Regions from separate parts of the Enterobacter cloacae subsp. cloacae ATCC 13047 genome, predicted to be linked through region 3. Evidence: predicted binding sites of a transcription regulator. Region 3 holds the regulator's gene; each other region holds the start of a gene.

What was found. The regulator Fur, encoded in region 3, represses iron uptake genes when iron is present. The targets are predictions, from matches to a motif close to ATAATAATGAGAACNACTATCAA.
Region 1: feoA (ferrous iron transporter A) is a predicted target of Fur. The motif match lies at 5,935-5,957, and genes of this name have one in related genera.
Region 2: ECL_RS18530 (Nramp family divalent metal transporter) is a predicted target of Fur. The motif match lies at 6,104-6,126, and genes of this name have one in related genera.

What each region holds. Positions count from the first base shown of each region.
Region 1 is NC_014121.1:4,881,759-4,890,014, reverse strand. Features, by position in the region: gene gntT (gluconate transporter) at 1-571, opposite strand, end outside; gene nfuA (Fe-S biogenesis protein NfuA) at 960-1,535, opposite strand; gene gntX (DNA utilization protein GntX) at 1,597-2,280, opposite strand; gene bioH (pimeloyl-ACP methyl ester esterase BioH) at 2,316-3,098, shown strand; gene feoC ([Fe-S]-dependent transcriptional repressor FeoC) at 3,070-3,309, opposite strand; gene feoB (Fe(2+) transporter permease subunit FeoB) at 3,318-5,636, opposite strand; gene feoA (ferrous iron transporter A) at 5,667-5,894, opposite strand; gene ECL_RS23810 (Tex family protein) at 6,196-8,256, opposite strand, start outside.
Region 2 is NC_014121.1:3,801,961-3,810,216, forward strand. Features, by position in the region: gene glk (glucokinase) at 1-26, opposite strand, end outside; gene ECL_RS18510 (ion channel protein) at 232-1,467, shown strand; gene ipdC (indolepyruvate decarboxylase) at 1,468-3,126, opposite strand; gene mgrA (L-glyceraldehyde 3-phosphate reductase) at 3,311-4,309, shown strand; gene ECL_RS18525 (DUF2502 domain-containing protein) at 4,435-4,791, shown strand; gene ECL_RS18530 (Nramp family divalent metal transporter) at 4,826-6,064, opposite strand; gene ECL_RS18535 (NupC/NupG family nucleoside CNT transporter) at 6,414-7,601, shown strand; gene ECL_RS18540 (EAL domain-containing protein) at 7,646-8,256, opposite strand, start outside.
Region 3 is NC_014121.1:3,081,695-3,089,950, reverse strand. Features, by position in the region: gene glnS (glutamine--tRNA ligase) at 1-1,627, shown strand, start outside; gene chiP (chitoporin ChiP) at 2,073-3,470, shown strand; gene chiQ (ChiQ/YbfN family lipoprotein) at 3,515-3,844, shown strand; gene fur (ferric iron uptake transcriptional regulator) at 3,950-4,396, opposite strand; gene fldA (flavodoxin FldA) at 4,687-5,217, opposite strand; gene ybfE (LexA regulated protein) at 5,373-5,660, opposite strand; gene ybfF (esterase) at 5,789-6,562, opposite strand; gene seqA (replication initiation negative regulator SeqA) at 6,746-7,294, shown strand; gene pgm (phosphoglucomutase (alpha-D-glucose-1,6-bisphosphate-dependent)) at 7,319-8,256, shown strand, end outside.

The DNA.
Region 1 (8,256 bases), 1.8 Mb from region 3:
GGCCTGCCAGAATCACGGTTGGGATGGCCAGAATCGTACCGAACAGCAGGGTTTTACCCATATCGGCGTGGAAAATGGTGGCGATAGCGGTTGGGCCCGGGTGCGGTGGCAGGAAGCCGTGCGTCACGGACAGCGCTGCTGCCATTGGCACACCGACATACAGCAGCGGAATGCTCGCCGCCGCCGCAATGGTGAAGACCAGCGGCAGCATCAGCACGAAGCCCACTTCATAGAACAGTGCGAAACCGACGGTAAAACCGGTTAACACAACTGCCCACTGGATGTTCTTCTTACCAAATTTGTCGATAAGCGTGGTGGCGATACGCTGTGCGCCACCGCAGTCCGCCAGCATTTTGCCGAGCATGGCGCCAAAGCCCATGATCAACGCCAGGCTGCCGAGCGTGCCGCCGACACCCGCTTTAATGGAGCTAATAACTTTGACCAGCGGCATCCCTTGCATCAGACCGACTGCAAGTGCCACCAGAACCAGAGCGATAAACCCGTTCATTTTGAAACGGATCATCAAGAGCAGTAATAACACAACACCGATAGCAACGATGACTAATGGCATGATTTACCTGGCCTTTGAATTGTTATGGGTAACGTCATTGTTTCAACGACACGTTCCGGTTGTCCCAACTGGGAACAGAGTGGTTAACGGCACTAATACTGATACCTTGGAAACTATTTAGTTTAGTCGGCTGTTATGAGTGTGTTTAGTGCCCATGAGAATGATACGGGTAACATGATGTGATTGAGAATCACCCTGGAGGGCAAAATTTAAATTATGAGACGCAGGTCAACATATGGAGGTAAACGCAAAACGGTAACCGCAAGGTTACCGTTTTTAATGTTTTCACCCTCTCCCGTGGGAGAGGGCGGGGTGAGGGCATCAGACCGCACTATTTTTGTAGGCCCGGTAAGCGCAGCGCCACCGGGCAATACAGACGGGCAATGAATCAGTAGTAAGAGTGCTCGCCGCGCTGGTGTTCGGTCAGGTCACGCACGCCTTTCAGTTCCGGGAACTCGTTCAGCAGCTGCTTCTCGATCCCTTCTTTCAGGGTCACATCGACCATGGAACAACCGTTACAGCCGCCGCCAAACTGCAGAATTGCGTAGCCTTCGTCGGTGATTTCCATCAGGGAAACGCGACCACCGTGACCGGCCAGCTGCGGGTTGATCTGGGATTGCAGCAGATACTCTACGCGCTCCATCAACGGGGCATCGTCAGATACTTTACGCATTTTGGCGTTTGGCGCTTTCAGCGTCAGCTGCGAGCCCAGCTGGTCGGTGACGAAGTCGATCTCCGCATCTTCAAGATACGGCGCGCTCAGCTCATCAACATATGCCGTGAGCTGGTCAAATTTAAGGGCAGTGTCAGTTGCTTCCACCGCGTCTGGCGGACAATAGGAGACACCACATTCTGCATTCGGAGTGCCTGGATTGATCACAAACACGCGGATCTGCGTCCCTTCTTCCTGATTTGCCAGCAGTTTGGCAAAGTGCGCTTGTGCAGAATCGGAAATACGGATCATAGCTTTGGCCTAATAGTTGACTAAATTACCTGGGTATAATCATACGCCCATTGGAGAAGGGCTACAAGGTACGGCACAGACACCATACCTGAACCGACGCGGCGCCGCTTTGCAAAAGCAGTCGGGAAAGTTCAGCAACGGTACTGCCTGTGGTGACGACATCATCCACAATCGCGATATGGAGCCCTTTGACGGCGAATTCAAGGCGAAAGGCGTTTTTGAGGTTCCTTTTGCGAAGCCGGGCGCTCAGCTGATGCTGAATGGCAGTGGCATGGCGGCGCGTCAGCGCAGCGGCTGGGTACTGACAGCCGAGCCACCGGGCGAGCGGGCGACAGAGCAGGTCGCTCTGGTTGTAGCCGCGTCGCCAGTGACGGCGCCGGTATAAGGGCACATTCAGCACCATATCCACTTTCGGCAGCGCGCGCGTGCGCCGTGCCTGCAACACCGCCAGCAATAAGAGGCGGGCGAGAGGGCGAGCCAGCGCAATCTGGCCGGAAAACTTCAGCGCGTGGATAAGCCTGCTTAACGGTGGGACGTAATCATCGACCGCCACCAGGGCGCTCCACGGTGGTGGCTTTTTCAGGCAGCGACCGCAGGGAAACTGTGGACTGTACGCCGGTAAACCGCACTGCGGGCAGGTCGTGATGCGGCTTGCCAGCGAACGCGTGCAGACGGAACAGACTCCCCACGCGCTCAGCGCAAGTGGCATTCGACATAGCCAGCACAAGCCGGGCACTGTTAGCATAGACAACCTCCATGTAAAAAAGAGAACAGTAACTGATGAAGACGCTGTGGTGGCAGACCGTAGGGACGGGAAATCGCCATCTTGTGCTGCTGCACGGATGGGGACTGAATGCGGAAGTATGGCATTGCGTAAATGAGGAACTTGCCTCGCATTTCACGCTGCATCTGGTGGATTTACCCGGTTTTGGCCGCAGCTGCGGCTATGGGGCGATGTCGCTTGACGAAATGGCGCAGCAGGTTCTGGCCGCCGCACCGCAACAGGCTATCTGGCTCGGCTGGAGTCTGGGCGGGCTGGTGGCAAGTGAGGTTGCATTAACGAATCCTGAACGCGTGCAGGCGCTGGTAACGGTGGCCTCGTCGCCGAACTTCAGTGCGCAGGAGGAGTGGCCGGGTATTAAGCCGGACGTACTGAGCAACTTCCAGCGGCAGTTGAGCGAAGATTACCAGCGAACGGTAGAACGCTTCCTGGCCCTGCAGACGATGGGGACAGAGAGCGCCCGTAAGGATGCTCGTCTGCTGAAGCAGACCGTGCTGTCGCTGCCGATGCCGGATGTGGAGGTACTGAACGGGGGACTCGAATTACTGAAAACGGTCGACCTGCGTGAGCCACTGACCGCGCTGGCGGTGCCGCACCTGCGCATTTATGGTTATCTGGATGGGCTGGTTCCACGCAAAGTGGTGCCACTGCTGGATGAACTGTGGCCAGAGAGTCAATCGCTGACAATCGCCAAAGCGGCCCATGCGCCGTTTATCTCGCATCCTGCCGAGTTTTGTTCAGCGTTGATCGCCTTCAGTCACGAAGTGCCCACCACTCCCTGAGACAGGCTTTCCCTTCCGGGCAATGTTTACAACTGCCGGACAGACAACCGTCCGGCTCTTCCTGAATACGTATGGCTTTCCCCATCGCTTCCAGTCTTTCCAGCATGGCATCGATCATCGGCTGCGGCGTATGCAGGCTGAGGCTTAGCTGTTTTGCCTCCATACGCCCCTGCAACGCCAGTAAATCACGAACCTGAATCAACGATGCCATGGCTCCCCCTAGTGACAGTCGCCCGCCGGGCTGTTGCAGCAGGTCGCGGCGGTTTTACGGTTTGCCAGCAGGTTGATATCGACGCGGCTGCGTGCCCGGCGTAGCAGACCGAGAACGAGCACGTTAAACAGCACAACCGCCAGGATGCAGACCAGGCTGTAGCGCGGATGCTGGCTGAAGTTAACGGTCTGGTAAAAGAGCGTCGCCAGCGAGTAGGCGATGTTTAAGCCCCACAGGATGGAGAACCCCATCCAGCCGCGGCTGGACTCACGGGCTATCGCCCCCATCACCGAGATGCACGGAATATAGAGCAGGACAAAGATGAGGTAGCTGTAGGCTGCTGACGCGCTGCCAAATTTCTCGCTCATCACGCCCATGGCACCGGTGGCCATTTCGCCGTCGCCTTTGCTGGCTTCAATCGGGTTCGCCAGTACGCTCAGGCTGAAAGTGTCTTTCAGGCTCTGCCAGGTCTCTTCCACCGCGCCGAGCAGTTCATCACCGAGGTGGAACGCAGCCGGGTTAAACTCTTCTTCCTGGATATTCTCAGCGGTGTAAAGCGTGTTCAGGGTGCCGACCACCACCTCTTTTGCCATCGCGCCGGTGAACAGGCCAACGGTCGCCTGCCAGTTGTCTTCATGCACGCCAATCGGTTTAAACACCGGGGTAATGATGCGGCTCACGGAGGCGAGGGCGGAGTCGTTGATGTTATCCGCCGCCTGCCCGCTCAGGGTGAAACTGTTCAGCGCGCTCAGGAAGATGCTGACGATGACAATCACTTTACCGGCGCGCAGCACAAAACCTTTCAGGCGCTGCCAGGTCTGGATCGCCAGGCTTTTCAGATGCGGCACGTGATACACCGGCAGTTCCATCACAAACGGCGACGCTTCCCCGCGCATGATGGTGTGTTTAAGCATGAGCCCGGTCAGGATCGCCATCACGATGCCCAGCACATACAGCGAGAAGACCGCCAGTGCCCCTTCCTGACCAAAGAAGGCCGCGGCAAAGACCGCAAAGATAGCCAGTCGCGCCCCGCAGGACATAAATGGCGCCATCATGATGGTCATCAGACGTTCGCGGGGTGCATCAAGCGTGCGCGCACCCATTACCGACGGGACGTTACAGCCGAAGCCGACAATCAGCGGGACGAAGGATTTACCCGGCAGACCCAGGGCCTGCATCAGACGATCCATCACGAAAGCCGCACGCGCCATGTAACCGGAGTCCTCAAGGAACGAGAGGAACAGGTACATCATGCCGATTTGCGGTACCAGCGGCAGAACGGTGTTGATACCACCACCGATCCCCTGGGCGAGGAAAATGGTCAGCCATTCCGGGAAGTGCAGGGTGTAGCCCAGCCACTGAATACCGTGGACAAATATCGCCACAGAACCAGCATCGAAAATAGGCTGTAGCGCGCCACCGATGTTAATAGCGAGCAGGAACATCAGGTACATGACCAGTAAAAAGATCGGCAAACCGAGGAAGCGGTTAAGCACAATCTTGTCCACGGCGGCCGTAAAGCGGCTTGGCTCAGCAGTCAGGGCATTACTGACCACGTCGCAAATGGCGGCGATGGCCTGATAGCGCGCGTCGGCGATGTGCAGGGCCGGGTCATCGAGCTCATCGCTCAGACGCGCCAGCGCCACGTCCAGTTTGTCTGCGGCATGGCCCGCATAGGCGCGGCTGTAGATATCGCCTTCCAGCATCTGCAGGCCGAGCCACAGGCGCTGTCTGGCGGGCATGCTGTTGTCCATTTCCTGCGCCAGCAGACCGGCTTCGCGCAGAAGCGGTTGCGCATAGTGCACCAGCTCAACGTCGGCGTTGCCCGCGTGGCGGTCAATGGCCAGCTTCAGTGCGTCAATTCCGCGGGCACGGGTAGAAACCAGCGGCACTACCGGGCAGCCCAGACGCGCGGAGAGGGCGTCGACGTCGATACGCAGCTTTTGTTTCTCTGCGATGTCGAGCATGTTGAGCGCCACAATGCAGGGGATCCCCAGCTCAAGCAATTGCAGCGTCAGATAGAGGTTACGCTCCAGGTTAGATGCATCGACCACGTTGATTAACAGGTCCGCATCGCCACTCAGAATATAGTGACAGGCAATCTGCTCATCGAGCGAGGTTTGTGACGAAATGGTGGTTAAGGAGTAGGTGCCGGGCAGATCCACCAGGGTGACCTGATTGTCTGTCGTGGTGAACTGGCCTTCTTTACGTTCAACCGTTACGCCCGCCCAGTTACCCACACGCTGGCGTGCACCGGTGAGCTGGTTAAATAACGTTGTCTTGCCGGAATTAGGATTGCCAATTAAGCCAATAGTTAATTTTTTCATTGTTTTCGACTCACTGAAACCGCTGGCTTGTTATTGGGATAAGGCTTCGACTTCAATTAATGCGAGGTCTTTTTTACGCAGTACCAGATTCACGCGCCGGGTTTCAATATGAACGGGATCACCTAACGGGGCCACGCGCACTACCTGGAATGACGAGCCGGGGAGCATGCCCAGCGACAGCAGCTTTTGCCGATAGGCCGGGCTAATTTCGCGGGTAAAACCGGTAATTTTCCATGCACTGTCTGGAGTGAATTGCATAATGCCTGATTCCACGGAAGGTTAAATTATCTACTATGGGATGATAATGAGAATAGTTTTTATCAGCAATATGAAAACTGTGACGGAATGTTGTTAAGCGTATTAATTTACGGCCTGTTTGACCTTGCTCAATATTTGCTGAATTACGGGGCAGGGAATAATAAATGTATTTGTTAACGGAGTGATAAATGGTGGTTTAAATATGGATATGCAATCGGTTTCATCTCTTGCGATATAATTTGTCCCCTCACCCCGGCCCTCTCCCCAAGGGAGAGGGTTAGGGTGAGGGGTATTTACAACCTTAGCGTTTCTTACCCATCGCGGCCGCCAGCGCATCCATCATTGCGCTGTTACCCGCTGGCTGCGCATCACGCCCGCGCGGCTTCGCGCCTTTAGCGGCAGGGCGCTGCTGCTCACGGCTACCGCCGTTACTGCCGCGGCGCGCGTTGGTTTCACCTGGCTGCTCGTCCAGACGCATGGTCAGCGCGATTCGCTTGCGCTGCAGGTCCACTTCCAGCACTTTCACCTTCACGATATCGCCCGCTTTGACCACCGTATGCGGATCTTCAACGAACTTATCGGCGAGCGATGAGATATGCACCAGGCCATCCTGATGCACGCCGATATCGACAAAAGCGCCAAAGTTAGTGACGTTGGTGACGGCGCCTTCCAGCACCATGCCCGGCAGCAGGTCGTTCATGGTCTCGATGCCGTCGGCAAAGGTCGCGGTTTTGAACTCAGGACGCGGATCGCGGCCCGGTTTTTCCAGCTCTTTGATGATGTCGGTTACGGTCGGCACGCCGAACTGCTCGTCGGTGAAATCGACCGCTTTCAGGTTGCGCAGCGCGTTGCTGTCGCCCATCAGGTCTTTGAGTGCCTGCTGAGTCGCTGCCAGAATGCGCTCAACCACCGGGTAGGCTTCCGGATGAACGGTTGACGCATCCAGCGGGTTATCGCCGTGGTTGATGCGCAGGAAGCCCGCACACTGCTCAAACGCTTTCGGCCCCAGACGGCTTACCTTCAGCAACTGCTGGCGGTTCTGGAACTGGCCGTTCTCATCACGCCAGGCAACGATGTTCTGCGCCATCATGCGGGTTAAGCCTGCCACGCGGGTCAGCAGAGGAACGGAGGCGGTGTTCAGGTCCACGCCCACGGCGTTTACGCAATCTTCCACCACCGCATCCAGCTTACGCGCCAGCTGCGTCTGGCTCACGTCGTGCTGATACTGGCCCACACCGATGGATTTCGGGTCGATCTTCACCAGTTCCGCCAGCGGATCCTGCAGACGACGGGCGATAGAGACCGCACCGCGCAGGGAGACGTCCAGGTCCGGGAACTCCTGGGCCGCCAGCTCTGACGCAGAATAGACGGACGCCCCGGCCTCGCTGACGATCACTTTCTGCGCCGTCACTTTCGGGAACTGTTTCTGCACGTCGAGGTAGAAACGTTCGGTTTCGCGGGAGGCCGTACCGTTGCCGATAGCCACCAGCTCAACGTTATATTTCTCGCACAGTGCGGCCACCACTACAGCAGCCTTCGCCGCCTGACCGGTATGCGGGTAAATGGTGTCGGTTGCCACCAGCTTGCCGGTGCCGTCAACCACCGCCACTTTTACGCCGGTACGCAGACCCGGATCGAGACCCATGGTCGCACGCAGGCCAGCAGGTGCGGCCATCAGCAGATCATGCAGGTTACGGGCAAAGACGTTGATTGCTTCGTCTTCCGCACGCTCGCGCACGGTGCCCATCAGTTCGGTTTCGAGGTGCATCAGCACCTTAATGCGCCACGTCCAGCTCACCACGCCTTTACGCCAGCTGTCCGCCGGGGCGTTATTCAGGCGCAGGCCGAGGTGATCGGTGATGATCTGCTCGCAGTGGCTCTCTTTTGGCGGCTCATCAAACTGCGGGTCGGCGTTGAGAGAGAGCTGCAGCACGCCTTCATTACGGCCGCGGAACATGGCCAGCGCACGGTGAGAAGGCACGGTTGAAATCGGTTCGTGGTGATCGAAGTAGTCGCGGAATTTCGCGCCTTCCTCTTCTTTGCCTGCCACCACGGTAGAGACGATGTGGGCGTTCTTCCACAGATAATCACGCACACGGGAGAGCAGGGCGGCATCCTCGGAGAAGCGCTCCATCAGAATGTAGCGTGCGCCATCAAGGGCCGCTTTGGTGTCTGCCACGCCTTTGTCAGCGTCGATAAATTTGGCCGCTTCGGTTTCCGGGTCGTGTGACGGTTCGTTCCACAGCAGCTCGGCCAGCGGCTCCAGACCTGCTTCAATTGCAATCTGCCCGCGCGTACGGCGCTTCGGTTTATAGGGCAGATAAAGGTCTTCGAGTTCAGTTTTGCTCAGGGTGCCGTTAAT
Region 2 (8,256 bases), 720 kb from region 3:
TCTCCTACCAAAGCATACTTTGTCATTCTTCTACTGCTCCGCTAAAGTCAGAATAAATCTTTGGAACACTGTAAATTCAAGGCGTGATAACAACAACGACCGGAAGGTGAATGCCCCGGGATTATCGATCTTCGTCACAGAATAACTTTACCGTTTCAGCACCTTTTGCACTATTGCCACAATGCTGATTGTGCAAAGTAACGTAATACCTTTTTGTACAAGGAAATTATCATGCTCCACCCGCGAGCCAGAACCATGCTGTTGCTGGCAATCCCGGCCTTAATTATTGGTATTGTCTCAAGCCTGGTGCTTATCGTCGTGATGAAAGTCGCCTCGGTGCTGCAAACGATGTTATGGACTGCGCTTCCGGCTCAGGTGGGTATCAGCGTTGATTCGCCGGCGTGGATCATTATGATGCTGACCCTGACGGGGATTGCGGTGGGTCTGGTGATCCGCTTTAGCCCAGGGCACGCCGGGCCTGATCCGGCGCTGGAACCGCTGATTGGTGCTCCGGTCGCACCTGCAGCGCTGCCAGGACTTATTATCGCGTTGATTATCGGTCTGGCGGGCGGCGTTAGCCTGGGGCCGGAACACCCGATCATGGCGGTCAACATCGGTCTGGCGGTGTATCTCGGTTCACGCATTTTACCCCGCGTCGGGGCCCTGGACTGGACGATTCTGGCATCGGCTGGCACCATTGGCGCGCTCTTCGGTACGCCGGTCGCGGCCGCGCTGATTTTCTCGCAGACGCTTTCCAGCAATAACGACGTGCCGCTCTGGGATAAACTCTTTGCGCCACTGATGGCCGCCGCGGCCGGTGCGCTCACCACCAGTCTGTTTTTCAATCCACACTTCTCGCTCTCCCTTCCCCACTACGGCCAGATGCAGATAGCCGATATCTTCAGCGGTGCGGTTGTGGTCGCTATTGCCATTGCGCTGGGGATGATCGCCGTATGGTGTCTGCCGCGTCTGCACCGGCTGGTGCATAAGCTCAAACATCCGGTGCTTATCCTCGGGGTTGGCGGATTGATCCTCGGCATTTTAGGGGCCATCGGCGGTAAGGTAACGCTGTTTAAAGGTCTGGATGAGATGCAACAGCTGGCCTTCAGTCAGGTATTTAGCGTGTCCGATTATTTGCTGTTTGCGCTCATAAAGCTGGCTGCGCTGGTGGTGGCGGCAGCGTGCGGTTTCCGTGGCGGACGGATCTTCCCGGCGGTCTTTGTTGGCGTCGCGTTGGGGCTGATGCTGCATGAACATGTGGATGCCGTTCCGGCGGCGATAACCGTCTCTTGCTCTATTCTGGGGCTGGTATTGGTGGTGACGCGTGATGCCTGGCTGAGCCTGTTTATGGCCGCGGTGGTGGTTCCGGATACTACTCTCATCCCGTTACTTTGCATCGTGATGTTGCCCGCCTGGCTCCTGCTGGCGGGCAAACCGATGATGATGGCCTGGCGTAACGACAAGTGATCAGGCGTTGTTACGCGCTTCCAGCGCTTTGGTAATCGCCCCTAACAGCGGCGGGATATCCGCTTTGGGTAGCATCACTTCAATCAATGTTAGTCGCTCGTGGTGTGCCACTTTTTCGAGCACCTCCGCCAGCTGTTCCGCTTCACTGACCCGCCAGCACTGTGCCTGAGGATCCAGGCTCAGTGCCTGCGGAATTTGCGTCCAGTTCCATAAGGCAATGTCGTTATAGCGCTGTTCCGGTCCATGAATGGCCCTCTCTACGGTGTACCCTTCATTGTTGAGCACCAGGATAATGGGGTGCTGTTTATCACGCAGCATCGAGCCCAGTTCCTGAATGGTCAACTGCGCGGCGCCATCCCCCGTGAGCACAATGACGCGCCGGTCTGGACAGGCGGTTTGGGCACCATACGCCGCGGCCAGGGTGTAGCCAATGGAGCCCCACAGCGGCTGGACGATAAAATTCACATCTGCCGGTAGACGCAAATCGATCGCACCAAAGGCTGACGTCCCCTGGTCGGCAAGAATAATGTCACCCGGGCGAATAAAGGTTTGCAGGGTGCTCCAGAAATTCTCCTGAGTGAGCGAGCCCTCGGATTGCGGGAAGGCGATACCGCTGTGAGAGACTGGCGCCAGGGTATCATGGACATACTGTTTGCAGAGAGCCACCAGCGTCTCGATCGCGTCAGACATAGGGATACCGGTAAACCAGACATCCCCCACCCGTGCGGCATGGGGCTGCACTTCTATCGTTTGCGCCTGCGTCAGCTGATGGGTAAACCCCGCCGTCAGAGTATCAGTAAAACGCGTGCCAATGCACAGTACCGTATCCGCCCCTTCGATGGCCTCTTTTACCGCCCCGACGCTTGCCGAACCACTGTACGTGCCATAAAAACCGGGCTGGCGTTCGTCAAAAATGCCCTTGCCCATCAGCATGGTGGCGTGGGCAATGGGCACCTCTTTCACCCATTTCTGCAGGGCATGTTTCATGCCGTGGCGCAGGACCAGGAAATCGGCCAACAGCGCGGTACGCTTGCTTGTTTTCAGTCTGCTCTCGGCGGCGTCTCGGAACGCTTTCAGGCAGGCGTTATCGGCATGCGCTGTCTTTAACGTGAGAGCGTTTACAGGCGGCGTGGCTGATTTTTTAGCCACATCAGCAGGCAGCATCAGGTAGCCTGGACGTCGCTCCCGCAGCATGGTTGTTAACACTCTGTCGATTTCGTAGCAGGCGTTTTGTTCGGTCAGGATCGCCTGCGCGACCGTGATCGGTTCACTCATATGGTAGAAGTGACGGAACTCACCATCACCCAGCGTGTGGTGCAGCAGCTCACCTTTTTGCTGTGAGGCCGTACCCGGTGCCCCCACAATGTGTAACACCGGAACATGCTCGGCAAAGCTGCCGGCCATGCCGTTCATGGCACTTAATTCCCCTACGCCAAATGTTGTCAGCAGCGCGGCAAAGCCCTTACATCGGGCATATCCGTCAGCGGCATAAGATGCGTTTAGCTCATTGGCACAGCCCACCCAACAGATATCCGGGCTGTCGATGACATGATCGAGAAACTGCAGGTTATAGTCGCCCGGCACGCCAAACAGATGATCGGCACCACAATCTGTAAGACGGTCCAGCAGGTAATCGGCGACGCAGTACGGGGTTCGCATAACAGGTGTCCTTCTGACGTTGACCTCACTTTGAGTATTAAATAAGCGTGATGGCTGTCCAGAAATGGCAGAAAGAAGAGTATGGAAAGAATGCTTTACAAAAAAGGCTGCGCTATGCTCTGTTTTTTCGCATCAGTGTAAACGCATACACTGTTCTTACTTTTCAGCGCCAGAGGTCATGAGAATGCACTATCAGCCAGATAAAAACCGTTATCAGACAATGCTGTATCGTCGCTGTGGGCAAAGTGGCGTTAAATTACCCGCCGTCTCTCTTGGGCTCTGGCACAACTTCGGTGACGCCACGCTTATCGAAAACAGCCGTCAACTTTTACAGCGCGCGTTTGATCTTGGTATTACACACTTCGACCTTGCCAATAACTATGGTCCGCCTCCCGGTTCCGCCGAGCGCAATTTCGGCCGCATTTTGCAGGAAGATTTTCTGCCGTGGCGCGATGAACTGATCATCTCGACGAAAGCGGGCTATACCATGTGGGACGGCCCTTACGGTGACTGGGGATCGCGCAAATATCTCATCGCAAGCCTGAATCAAAGTCTGAAACGTATGGGGCTGGAGTATGTTGATATCTTCTATCACCACCGTCCTGACCCGGAAACGCCGCTGCAGGAGACAATGAAAGCGCTTGACCATCTGGTGCGTCAGGGGAAAGCCCTGTATGTCGGTTTGTCCAATTACCCGGCCGAGCTTGCACGGCAGGCTATCGACATACTTCATGACCTCGGCACGCCGTGTCTGATCCATCAGCCGAAATATTCAATGTTTGAACGTGCGCCGGAAGCGGGCTTGCTGGACGTTTTGCAGGAAAAAGGTGTCGGCTGCATTCCGTTCTCGCCGCTGGCGGGTGGTCAACTGACCGATCGTTATCTGAACGGCATTCCGGCTGACTCCCGTGCCGCGAGCGGGAGTAAGTTCCTGAACCCGGATCAGATAACCCAGGAGAAACTGGAAAAAGTCAAAAAGTTGAACGCGCTGGCAGAAAGCCGGGGACAGAAGCTGTCTCAGATGGCGCTGGCCTGGATTTTGCGCCACGAGGCGGTAACTTCCGTACTGATTGGCGCCAGTAAAACCGGGCAAATAGACGATGCAGTGGGCATGCTGGAGAACCGCCATTTCACGGCGGAAGAGCTTGCCACCATTGACGCGATCCTGAATAGCTCAAAATAAATCCTGCTTTAGCAAAAAGTGCTATCACGTCTGAATTCGGAGTTGAGGCGATGAAACGAGGCTTTCCCAACTCGTAAAATTGCGTTAACAGGCCCCCTAAGGCCCCGATCGTGAAGGAGAAGAGTATGTTCAGGTCACTGATTCTTGCAGCGGTATTACTGGCTTCGGCCCCGCTGGTCGCCACTGCTGGCGAAATCACCCTGTTGCCATCAGTAAAATTACAAATTGGCGATCGTGACGACTACGGCAGATACTGGGACGGTGGCTACTGGCGCGACCGTGACTACTGGCACCGTCACTATGAGTGGCGCGGCGACCGCTGGTGGAAACATGATAATGGTTTGCACCGCGGCTGGTACAAAAACAACGCCTACGAGCGTGGTTATCGCGAAGGCTGGAACGACCGTGATGATCGCCGTGGCGGCTGGGATCGCGGCGGTAAAGGTCGCGGTGGACATGGCCACGGCCACGGTCGTCACTAATCTAAAAAAAGGAGCCTCCCGGCTCCTTTTTCTTTTATAACCCCAATGCCGTGCCTATCAGTAACCACAGGTTCAGCGCCACTACCACAACCACGATGACCCATCCGGTCCGTTTCACCAGCGTGGTGTTAACCAGTTCACCCATCAGATCTTTGTTGCTGGTAAAGATCAGCAGCGGCACCAGCGCAAGTGCGATCCCGAAGCTCAGCAGCACCTGGCTCATGACCAGAATGCGTGTTGGGTCCAGCCCCATCAGGATCACCACAAATGACGGCAACATTGTGACGGTGCGACGTACCCACAGCGGTATATGGAAGCGGACGAACCCCTGCATGACCACCTGCCCGGCCAGTGTTCCTACCACCGTAGAGGAGAGACCTGCCGCCACCAGGCTTAAGCCAAATATGGTCGCAGCCGCATGGCTCAGTAACGGCTCCAGCGTCAGATAGGCCTGGTCGAGATCGGCAATGCCAGTGTGTCCGTTAAAGTGGAACGCAGCGGCAGCGGTAGCCATCATCGCCAGATTCACAAAACCGGCAATCGTCATGGCGATAGCCACATCCCATTTGGTTGCCGAATAGCGTTCTTTGCGCGTCCCCCCGTGCAGGTGCTGGGTTAACGAGGAGTGAAGGTAAATCACATGTGGCATGATGGTCGCCCCCAGCACCCCGGCAGCGAGGAACACCGCTTCAGAGGTTGGCAGGCTTGGGATCACCATCCCTTTACCGAGCTGCGCCAGGTTAGGCTGCGAGAAAATCAGTTCGACAATATAGGCCGCAGCGACAAACAGCAGCAGGCCGCCGATGACTTTTTCCAGCGGTTTTTGCCCCCGACGCTGCAGCATCAGAATAAGGAAGGTGGCAATGCCGGTAAGCACCGCCCCCTGCAGCAGTGATACGCCGAGGATCAGCTTGAAACCAATTGCCGCACCAATGAATTCGGCGAGATCGGTTGCCATCGCAATGATTTCCGCCTGGATCCAGTACAACCATACCGCCGGGCGCGGGTAATGATCGCGGATCTGTTCCGCCAGGTTTTTACCGGTGGCAATACCCAGTTTCGCGGAAAGCATCTGAATCAGCATAGCCATCAGGTTAGCCCAGACAACCACCCACAGAAGCTTATAGCCAAAGCTGGCCCCGGCCTGAATATTGGTCGCAAAATTGCCTGGATCGATATAGCCAATGGCAGCGATGAACGCAGGTCCCATTAATGCGAACCGCAACTTGCGCGCTGCTCTGCCACTGCTACCCTCTACGCGACTGTTTGTCATTTCTGCCTCTGAAATATAGCCTTTGCTATGTTTAATGCTATCAAAATGAGAATGATTATCAAGATCATTTGTAACGGTTGCAGTGATTTCTCTGATAGCTTTGAACGATAGACAGGCGGGTAAGCGGGGGCGCTCTAACAGAAACCGAAATCGCGCGCTCTTTTGTGAAGACTAGCACACAAACTTAACTTTTCACTCATTTACCTAACATAACAAAAATGTATTGTGGATCACTATTTTTGAGACTCGTCACAGGATGTAACTATAGTGTGTCCTTGATCTCGTTTTCTTTTCGGTTGTTACATAGAATGTGCACGAAAATTAAACCTGCCTCATATTTGGAGCAAATATGGACCGCGTCCTTCACTTTGTCCTGGCACTCGTTGTCGTTACTGCGCTTGCGTTGCTGGTCAGCCATGACCGTAAAAAAATCCGCATTCGCTTTGTTGTTCAGCTTCTCGTTATTGAAGTTTTGCTCGCGTGGTTCTTCCTGAACTCCAACGTGGGGCTTGGCTTCGTAAAAGGCTTCTCCGAAATGTTCGAAAAACTGCTCGGATTCGCCAACGAAGGGACGAACTTTGTCTTCGGTAAAATGAACGACGAAGGGCTGGCGTTCTTCTTCCTGAAAGTACTTTGCCCAATCGTCTTCATCTCTGCGCTGATTGGTATTCTGCAACACATCCGTGTTTTGCCGATTGTGATCCGTGCCATTGGTACCGTACTGTCCAAAGTTAACGGTATGGGTAAGCTGGAATCATTCAACGCCGTCAGCTCCCTGATTCTGGGCCAGTCAGAGAACTTTATCGCGTATAAAGATATTCTCGGCAAGATGTCCCGTAACCGTATGTACACCATGGCCGCAACAGCAATGTCCACCGTTTCCATGTCTATCGTGGGCGCGTATATGACCATGCTGGAACCAAAATATGTGGTTGCTGCTCTGGTGCTGAATATGTTCAGTACCTTTATCGTACTGTCACTGATCAACCCATACCGTGTTGAGGAAGGCGAAGAGAACCTGCAGATGGCAAATCTGCACGAAGGTCAGAGCTTCTTCGAAATGCTGGGTGAATATATTCTGGCGGGCTTTAAAGTGGCGATTATCGTTGCCGCGATGCTGATCGGCTTCATCGCTCTGATCTCTGCCCTGAACGCCCTGTTCGCCGCGGTTCTGGGCATCTCCTTCCAGGGCATCCTGGGCTACATCTTCTACCCTGTTGCATGGGTGATGGGTGTCCCTGCTCACGAAGCGCTGCAGGTTGGTAGTATCATGGCGACCAAACTGGTTTCTAACGAATTCGTTGCAATGATGGATCTGCAGAAAATCGCCAGCACGCTCTCTCCACGTGCGGAAGGCATCCTGTCCGTGTTCCTGGTTTCCTTCGCGAACTTCTCGTCCATCGGTATCATCGCCGGTGCGATTAAAGGTCTGAACGAAGAACAGGGTAACGTTGTTTCTCGCTTCGGTCTGAAACTGGTTTACGGCTCAACGCTGGTGAGCGTACTGTCAGCGTCTATCGCAGCACTGGTACTGTAACCCGTCACGTTATATGAGAACCGGGAGCCTGGCTCCCGGTTTTTTTATGCCTGCAGTGCGTCAAGCGGCGTCGGTTTGCCTATCAGGTATCCCTGCAGGTAATCCACACCAAAGCGCAGCAGCATGTCACGTTGCGCCGGCGTCTCCACATATTCAGCCACCACACACAGTGATTTGGTTTTTGCCAGATTACAAATCGACTGCACAATCATCGCGTCCATGTCGTCGGTACAGATATCTTTAACAAAGCAGCCATCTATTTTAATGATATCCGCCTGAAGGCGTCTGAGTCGTTCGTAGTTGGCATAGCCGGTACCAAAATCATCAATCGCGATACGGAACCCACGATCCCGTAGCTGCTGAAGGTTTTTGATACTGCTGCCAGAGTTCGAGAAGGCCTGCTCTTCCGTGATCTCAAGGACAACGTCCTGCGGCGCGATACCATAGTGTTCGAACAACGCGCTAATCTCGGTAGCCACCTCTTTTTGCATCAGCGTCAGAGGCATCAGATTGACAGAAAAGCGAGTGCCACCCTGCGACGGAGGATGATCGCGCAACCACAACAGCAGTTTTTCCAGCACGCACATATCAAAGCGGTGGCTCAGGTTAAACTGGGCAATCAGCGGGATGAAGCGGTCAGGCGTGATAATCTCTC
Region 3 (8,256 bases):
GATCATCGATGAAGATCTGGCCAGTGGTAAGCACACCACGGTGCATACGCGTTTCCCGCCGGAGCCAAATGGCTACCTGCACATTGGTCACGCCAAATCGATCTGCCTGAACTTTGGTATCGCACAGGATTACCAGGGGCAGTGCAACCTGCGTTTCGATGACACCAACCCAGTAAAAGAAGACATCGAATACGTTGAGTCCATTAAGAACGACGTGCAATGGCTGGGCTTCAACTGGTCTGGCGATATCTGCTACTCCTCTGACTATTTCGATCAGCTGTATGCCTATGCCGTTGAGCTGATCAATAAAGGTCTGGCCTATGTTGACGAGCTCTCTGCAGATGAAATCCGTGAATACCGCGGCACGCTGACGGCACCGGGTAAAAACAGCCCGTTCCGCGATCGCAGCGTGGAAGAGAACCTGGCGCTGTTTGAAAAAATGCGTGCTGGTGGCTTCGAGGAAGGTAAAGCGTGCCTGCGTGCCAAAATCGATATGGCATCACCGTTTATCGTGATGCGCGACCCGGTGCTGTACCGCATTAAATTCGCTGAACATCACCAGACCGGTAACAAGTGGTGCATCTACCCGATGTACGACTTCACCCACTGCATCAGCGATGCGCTGGAAGGCATCACCCACTCGCTGTGTACGCTGGAATTCCAGGACAACCGTCGTCTGTACGACTGGGTGCTGGATAACATCACGATTCCGGTGCATCCGCGTCAGTACGAGTTCTCTCGTCTGAATCTGGAATACACCGTGATGTCCAAGCGTAAGCTGAACCTGCTGGTGACCGATAAGCACGTTGAAGGCTGGGACGACCCACGTATGCCGACCATCTCCGGTCTGCGCCGTCGTGGCTACACCGCGGCGTCAATCCGTGAGTTCTGCAAACGCATTGGCGTGACCAAGCAGGATAACACCATTGAGATGGCGTCTCTGGAATCCTGCATTCGTGAAGATCTGAACGAAAACGCGCCGCGCGCGATGGCCGTTATCGACCCGGTAAAACTGGTTATCGAAAACTATCCGCAGGGTGCGAGCGAAATGGTCTCGATGCCTAACCATCCGAACAAACCGGAGATGGGCAGCCGTGACGTACCGTTCAGTGGTGAAATCTGGATCGATCGCGCTGACTTCCGCGAAGAAGCAAACAAGCAGTACAAGCGACTGGTGCTCGGTAAAGAGGTGCGTCTGCGTAACGCCTATGTGATCAAGGCTGAGCGCGTAGAGAAAGATGCGGAAGGCAACATCACCACGATCTTCTGCACTTACGATGCCGAGACCCTGAGCAAAGATCCAGCGGACGGCCGTAAGGTGAAAGGCGTGATCCACTGGGTCAGTGCATCACACGCGCTGCCGGTAGAGATTCGTCTGTACGATCGTCTGTTCAGCGTGCCTAACCCAGGCGCAGCAGAAGACTTCCTGGCGACCATCAACCCGGAATCGCTGGTCATCAAACAGGGTTACGCTGAGCCATCCCTGAAAGCGGCTGAGGCGGGTAAAGCGTTCCAGTTTGAACGTGAAGGTTACTTCTGCCTGGACAGTCGTCACAGCACCGCTGAAAAACCGGTATTTAACCGTACGGTTGGTCTGCGTGATACCTGGACGAAGATCGGCGAATAATAACGCCGCGCTGGTCAATGAGAAACAAACGCCGCGTAATGCGGCGTTTTTTTATAGAGTGATCATGCCTTTAAAGCAGTAGCCAAATAGCGTTTATAAAAATAACAGGTCAATGTGGTGCTACTTATTTTTTTAAAAAAAGTTTATCCCCTTTCAAAAGTCTGACGCACCGTAAAAAGAATATCATTTAACGCGTTACTTATTGAAAATCGGCCTTTTCCCCCGCCAGTACTGGCATCCCGTTAAATGTTACAAAGCACTACCAATTATGTGCTCTTCGTCATAATCCTGAGTTTTAGCCACCGAAAAGCATTGATAATTCGCGTCGCGAAAAATAACCTAAAGACGGTAGTTATTCGAGGGTATTTCCGACTACCCCTGACCATCAGGTCTTTTATATTTTTCGCCGTTTTAGGCGTTTTAATTCGTCAAAGAGGAATAATCTATGCGTACGTTCAGTGGCAAACGTAGTGCGCTGGCGCTGGCTATTGCCGGTGTGACAGCAATGTCAGGCCTGGTGGTGACGCCAGACGCTAAAGCCGCAGGCTTCATCGATGATTCAACCCTCACGGGCGGTATTTATTACTGGCAGCGTGAACGTGACCGTAAAGATGTCACGGAAGATAAATATAAAACGAACCTTTCTCACTCTACCTGGAACGCCAACCTGGATTTCCAGTCTGGTTACGCTGCCGATATGTTCGGCCTGGATATTGCCGCCTTCACGGCAATTGAAATGGCGGAAAATGGTGACAGCGGCCACCCGAACGAAATAGCCTTCTCCTCCAGTAATAAAGCGTATAAAGAAGACTGGTCCGGAGATAAAAGCGGTATCAGCCTGTATAAAGCTGCTGCGAAATTTAAATACGGCCCGGTATGGGCGCGCGGTGGTTATATTCAGCCAACTGGTCAAACCCTGTTAGCACCACACTGGAGCTTTATGCCAGGTACCTATCAGGGGGCAGAAGCGGGCGCCAATTTTGATTACGGTGACGCAGGTGCGTTGAGCTTCTCGTATATGTGGACCAACGAGTATAAAGCGCCGTGGCATATCGAAATGGACAAGTTCTACCAGAACGATAAAAAGACCAAAGTGGATTATCTTCACTCGCTGGGCGCGAAGTACGACTTTAAAAATGATTTAGTGCTTGAAGCGGCATTTGGTCAGGCGGAAGGTTATATCGATCAGTATTTTGCTAAGGCCAGTTATAAAATTGACATCGCGGGTAGCCCGTTGAGTACCAGCTACCAGTTCTACGGTACGCGAGATAAAGTCAGTGATGGTGGCGTGAATGATATTTATGACGGCACGGCGTGGTTGCAGGCGCTGACCTTCGGCTACAAAGTCGGTCAGGTAGATTTGCGTCTTGAAGGAACGTGGGTAAAAGCGGAAGGGCAGCAGGGCTACTTCCTGCAGCGTATGACCCCAACCTATGCCTCTTCAAACGGTCGTCTGGATATCTGGTGGGATAACCGTTCCGACTTCAACGCCGATGGCGAAAAAGCAGTCTTCTTCGGCGCAATGTATGATCTGAAAAACTGGAACCTGCCAGGCTGGGCGGTGGGGGCATCTTACGCCTACGCATGGGACGCGAAGCCAGCTGATATGGCAACGCCAGACGCATACTACGATCCAAACTATCGTCTCAAAGAATCCGCTTACAGCCTGGATGCGATCTACACCCTGCAGGATGGTCGCGCCAAAGGGACCATGTTCAAACTGCACTTTACACAATACGACAACCACTCCGATATCCCGAGCTACGCGGGCGGTTACGGCAACATCTTCCAGGATGAACGCGACGTGAAATTCATGGTTATCGCACCGTTCACCATCTTCTGATGACTCGTCCGGCGGGGTAATTCCCGCCGGACCGGAGACTACATATGAAAAAGATTGTAATCGTCGCGTTGCTGGCATCGGGACTGGTGGCTTGTGCGCAGAATCAGGCCCCGAAAGAGGACTCCCGTCTGAAAGAAGCCTACAGCGCGTGTATCAATACGGCGGAAGGTTCGCCGGAGAAGATCGAAGCCTGTCAGAGCGTGCTGAATGTGCTGAAAAAAGAGAAAGCGCATGAACAGTTCGCAACCCAGGAGAATATTCGCGTAATGGATTATCAGGCCTGTATCCAGGCGCGTAAAACCGGTAACGATCAGGAAGTCGCGAAGCGTTGCGATCAGATCTGGAAAGAGATTCGCAGCAACAACAGCCATTAACCCGCTGTTATCATGCCCGGTAGCGCTGCGCTGCCGGGCTTTTTTTTGCCAGACCGCAGGCAAAAAAAAGCCAACCTTGCGGCTGGCTCAGAGTATGAAACGTGTTTATTTCGCGTCGTGCGCGTGATCGTCTTCGCGGCAATCGCCTTCAGCGCAATGACCATACAGGTACAGGCTGTGGTTCGTCAGGCGGATACCGTGACGTGCGGCGATTTCACGCTGGCGAGATTCAATGGAATCATCGCTGAATTCAATGACCTTGCCGCAATCCAGGCAGATCAGGTGATCGTGGTGATGCTGTTGAGTCAGTTCGAATACAGATTTACCGCCTTCGAAATTATGACGGGTGACAATGCCCGCGTCATCAAACTGGTTCAGCACACGATAGACGGTTGCCAGCCCAATCTCTTCGCCCATGTCGATAAGACGCTTATAAAGGTCTTCCGCACTGACATGGTGATTGTCTGGACCCTGAAGCACTTCAAGGATTTTTAACCGAGGAAGCGTAACTTTCAGGCCAGCCTTCTTTAATGCGGTATTGTTGTCAGTCATGCGGAATCTGTCCTGTTGCTAAACGATTCACTTCTGTAGGAAGTGACAGAAATTGCACCCGGGATAATGCGTCTCATTATAGAACTGCCATGGCTAAATGAAAACTGCAAGTCTCAGGTAAAGTATGCTTATAAAAACGTGGTATCACCAACAAACTTGCATTGTGAAAGCCACGTTTTATCAGGGGGTCATTGTACAGGTCTGGGCGAAAAAGTTAAAAGATTGTAGCAATTAATTTAATCGGTTTGACCTGGTTTATGGGCGCAACCACCGTTGCGCCGCAAGAATCATCAGGCGTTGAGAATATCGTCCAGGTGCAGCTCTTCACGGATCTGCTTAACCCATTTTTCAACGCGCTCGGCGGTCAGTTCTGGCTGACGATCTTCGTCAATCGCCAGACCCACGAAGTGATCGTCGTCTGCCAGACCTTTAGACGCTTCGAAGTGGTAACCAGCGGTAGGCCAGTGACCTACAATAACGGCACCGTTTGGCTCAATAATGTCGCGGATGGTGCCCAGCGCATCACAGAAGTACTCTGCATAGTCTTCCTGGTCGCCGCAGCCAAACAGGGCAACCAGCTTGCCGTTGAAATCCACCTCTTCCAGCGTTGGGAAGAAATCATCCCAGTCACACTGGGCTTCACCGTAATACCAGGTCGGAATACCCAGCAGCAGGATGTCATAGCCTTCGAGATCTTCTTTGCTGCTCTTGGCGATGTCGTGCACATCGGCAACGTCTTTACCGAGCTGTTTTTGAATGTTTTTTGCGATATTTTCGGTATTGCCGGTATCACTGCCGAAGAAAATGCCGATAATTGCCATGAGTAAAATAACCTCTTGATACTTAATGGTATGGTGGCGCAATTTGTCCACGGATAAAGGCAATAATAGCAGAACAGGCAACCCTGCGGAAACAGCTATCGCGCAGGACTGCACTCTGTGCTACATGAAAAGGGTAATAAAGGGATTTTTCGGACTTATGCCTTACTGCGCATGGTCTCGAGTTGGGTGAGTAACATCTCTTCGATCAGCTCGCTGCGGCTGATATTACGCGCGTCAGCCAGTTCGTTTAGCGCATCGACAGCGTCGGCGTTGAGCTTCAGTTCGACACGCTTAAGCCCACGATTTTTATCGCGTTTAAGCTGGTTGCGTTTATTAATACGCAGCTGTTCGTCGCGCGAAAGCGGATTCGTTTTTGGTCGTCCCGGTCGACGCTCATTCGCGAACAGATCTAGTGTCGTACGGTCCGTTTGTTCTTTGGCCATGATTCTGAGACTTCGGGGGAAACACGCCGCCCTGCTAATGCCTGGGCGATAAGCGCGCCATCATACATCACCAAAAACGGCACGCCAACGACTGGAAGCCCGCAGCCTTCCAGTCGCTCTCTTTTTAATCAATTTGCCGTATCAGTCAGATAGCGGCGAATGGCACGTAAGACGGCGTCTGGTTTTTCCGCATGAACCCAATGTCCGGCGCCAGCTATGACATGAGCGCGTGCCTGCGGGAATTGCGCCAGCAGGGTATCGCGACAGGCGTCGGTAACGTAGGGCGAATTGCCGCCACGAATGAAGAGGGTAGGGTGCGGCCATGCCGGAACGGTTTCCCAACCAACGATGTTATCGTACTGCTCCCACAGCACCGGCACGTTGAAACGCCACTGACCGTCAACGAACGATTTCAGCAGAAACTGGATAACCCCTTCTTCATCCAGATGCTCACGCATAACGACGGCTGCCTGTTGGCGCGTCGAGACGCCAGCGTTGGTCACCGCGTTGATGGCGGCGAAAATCTCATCATGGCGACGGACGTTGTAATCCACCGGGGCGACATCTATGACCACCAGGCCACTTATTCTTTCTGGTGCCAGAGCCGTCAGGGCCATGACCGCTTTGCCGCCCATGGAATGCCCGATCAACGTCACTTTCTCGAGATTGTTGGCATCCAGCGTATCCAGCAGATCCTGCGCCATGGCCGCATAGGTCATCTCTTCTGAACGCCCGGAAAGGCCATGATTTCGCATATCCACCTGCAAAATATCGTGATCGGTAACCAGATCGCGTGCCAGCACGCCCAGGTTATCCAGGCTGCCAAACAGCCCGTGAACCAGTACGATGGGAGGATTCGTGTTCGGCGATTGTGCAGATTGCGCTCGGGTATTCAATTTCATGGCAAAGTTCTTTTTTTAGGTGTGACAGGTTAGGGTATTATGTTGACCATTCTGCCGCCCGGCTGCAAGGTTCCAGTTTAATCTGACTTTTGCCGCCAACCTGGTTTGACGCTATCCGCTGTTGGGATTTGACTTTATAATCTCAACGACTTGTATTCAGATAAGATATCGCACTGGATTAAGATGAAAACAATCGAAGTTGATGACGAACTCTATCAGTTTATTGCCAGCCAAACGCGGCATATCGGGGAGAGCGCGTCCGACATTTTACGGCGCATGCTTAAAATTTCCGCCGCCTCACCGTTTGCTACCCCAGCCACTAAAGATGTCGTGTCTCAGCCGAGTGTTGTTGCACAAGCAAAACCTGCCGCCGTGCAGGTGAAAGACAAAGTACGTGCGATGCGCGAGCTGCTGCTGTCTGATGAATATGCAGAGCAGAAAAAAGCGGTCAACCGCTTCATGCTGGTGCTGTCTACACTTTATTCACTGGATAACAAGGCGTTTGCTGAAGCGACTGAGTCGCTGCACGGTCGCACGCGCGTCTATTTCGCGGGCGACGAGCAGACGCTGCTGCAAAATGGCAACCAGACCAAACCTAAACATGTCCCTGGCACACCGTACTGGGTCATCACCAATACCAATACGGGCCGCAAGTGCAGCATGGTTGAACACATCATGCAGTCCATGCAGTTCCCGGCGGAATTGATTGAAAAGGTTTGCGGTACAATTTAACCCTTGCATCAGAAGGACCCGGTAATGGCAAATCACAGCCGTGCAGGCCAACCTGCACAACAAAGCGATTTGATTAACGTCGCTCAGCTGACCGCGCAGTATTATGTGCTGAAACCGGTCGTGGGCAACGCAGAACACGCAGTGAAGTTTGGGACATCAGGCCATCGCGGTAGCGCGGCACGCCATAGCTTTAACGAACCGCACATTCTGGCCATTGCTCAGGCCATTGCGGAAGAGCGCGCCAAAAACGGTGTTACCGGTCCGTGCTACGTGGGAAAAGATACTCACGCCCTGTCTGAACCGGCATTCATTTCCGTGCTGGAAGTTCTGGCGGCGAACGGCGTTGATGTAATTGTGCAGGAAAATAACGGTTTCACCCCAACGCCTGCCGTCTCTAACGCTATCCTTGTGCACAACAAAAAAGGTGGCCCACAGGCTGACGGTATCGTTATCACGCCTTCTCACAACCCGCCGGAAGACGGTGGTATCAAATACAACCCACCTAACGGTGGCCCGGCAGATACCAACGTCACCAAAGTGGTGGAAGACCGCGCCAACGCCTTACTGGCCGATGGTCTGAAAGGCGTTAAGCGTATTTCTCTGGATGCGGCCATGGCGTCCGGCCACGTGAAAGAGCAGGATCTGGTGCAGCCGTTCGTGGAGGGGCTGGCGGATATCGTCGATATGGCGGCTATCCAGAAAGCCGGCCTGAAGCTGGGTGTGGATCCGCTGGGCGGCTCTGGTATTGAATACTGGAAACGCATTGCAGAGCATTACAAGCTGGATCTGACCATCGTTAACGATCACGTCGATCAGACCTTCCGCTTTATGCACCTTGATAAAGACGGCGCGATCCGTATGGACTGCTCCTCCGAGTGCGCGATGGCAGGCCTGCTGGCACTGCGTGACAAATTCGATCTGGCCTTCGCCAACGACCCGGATTATGACCGCCACGGTATCGT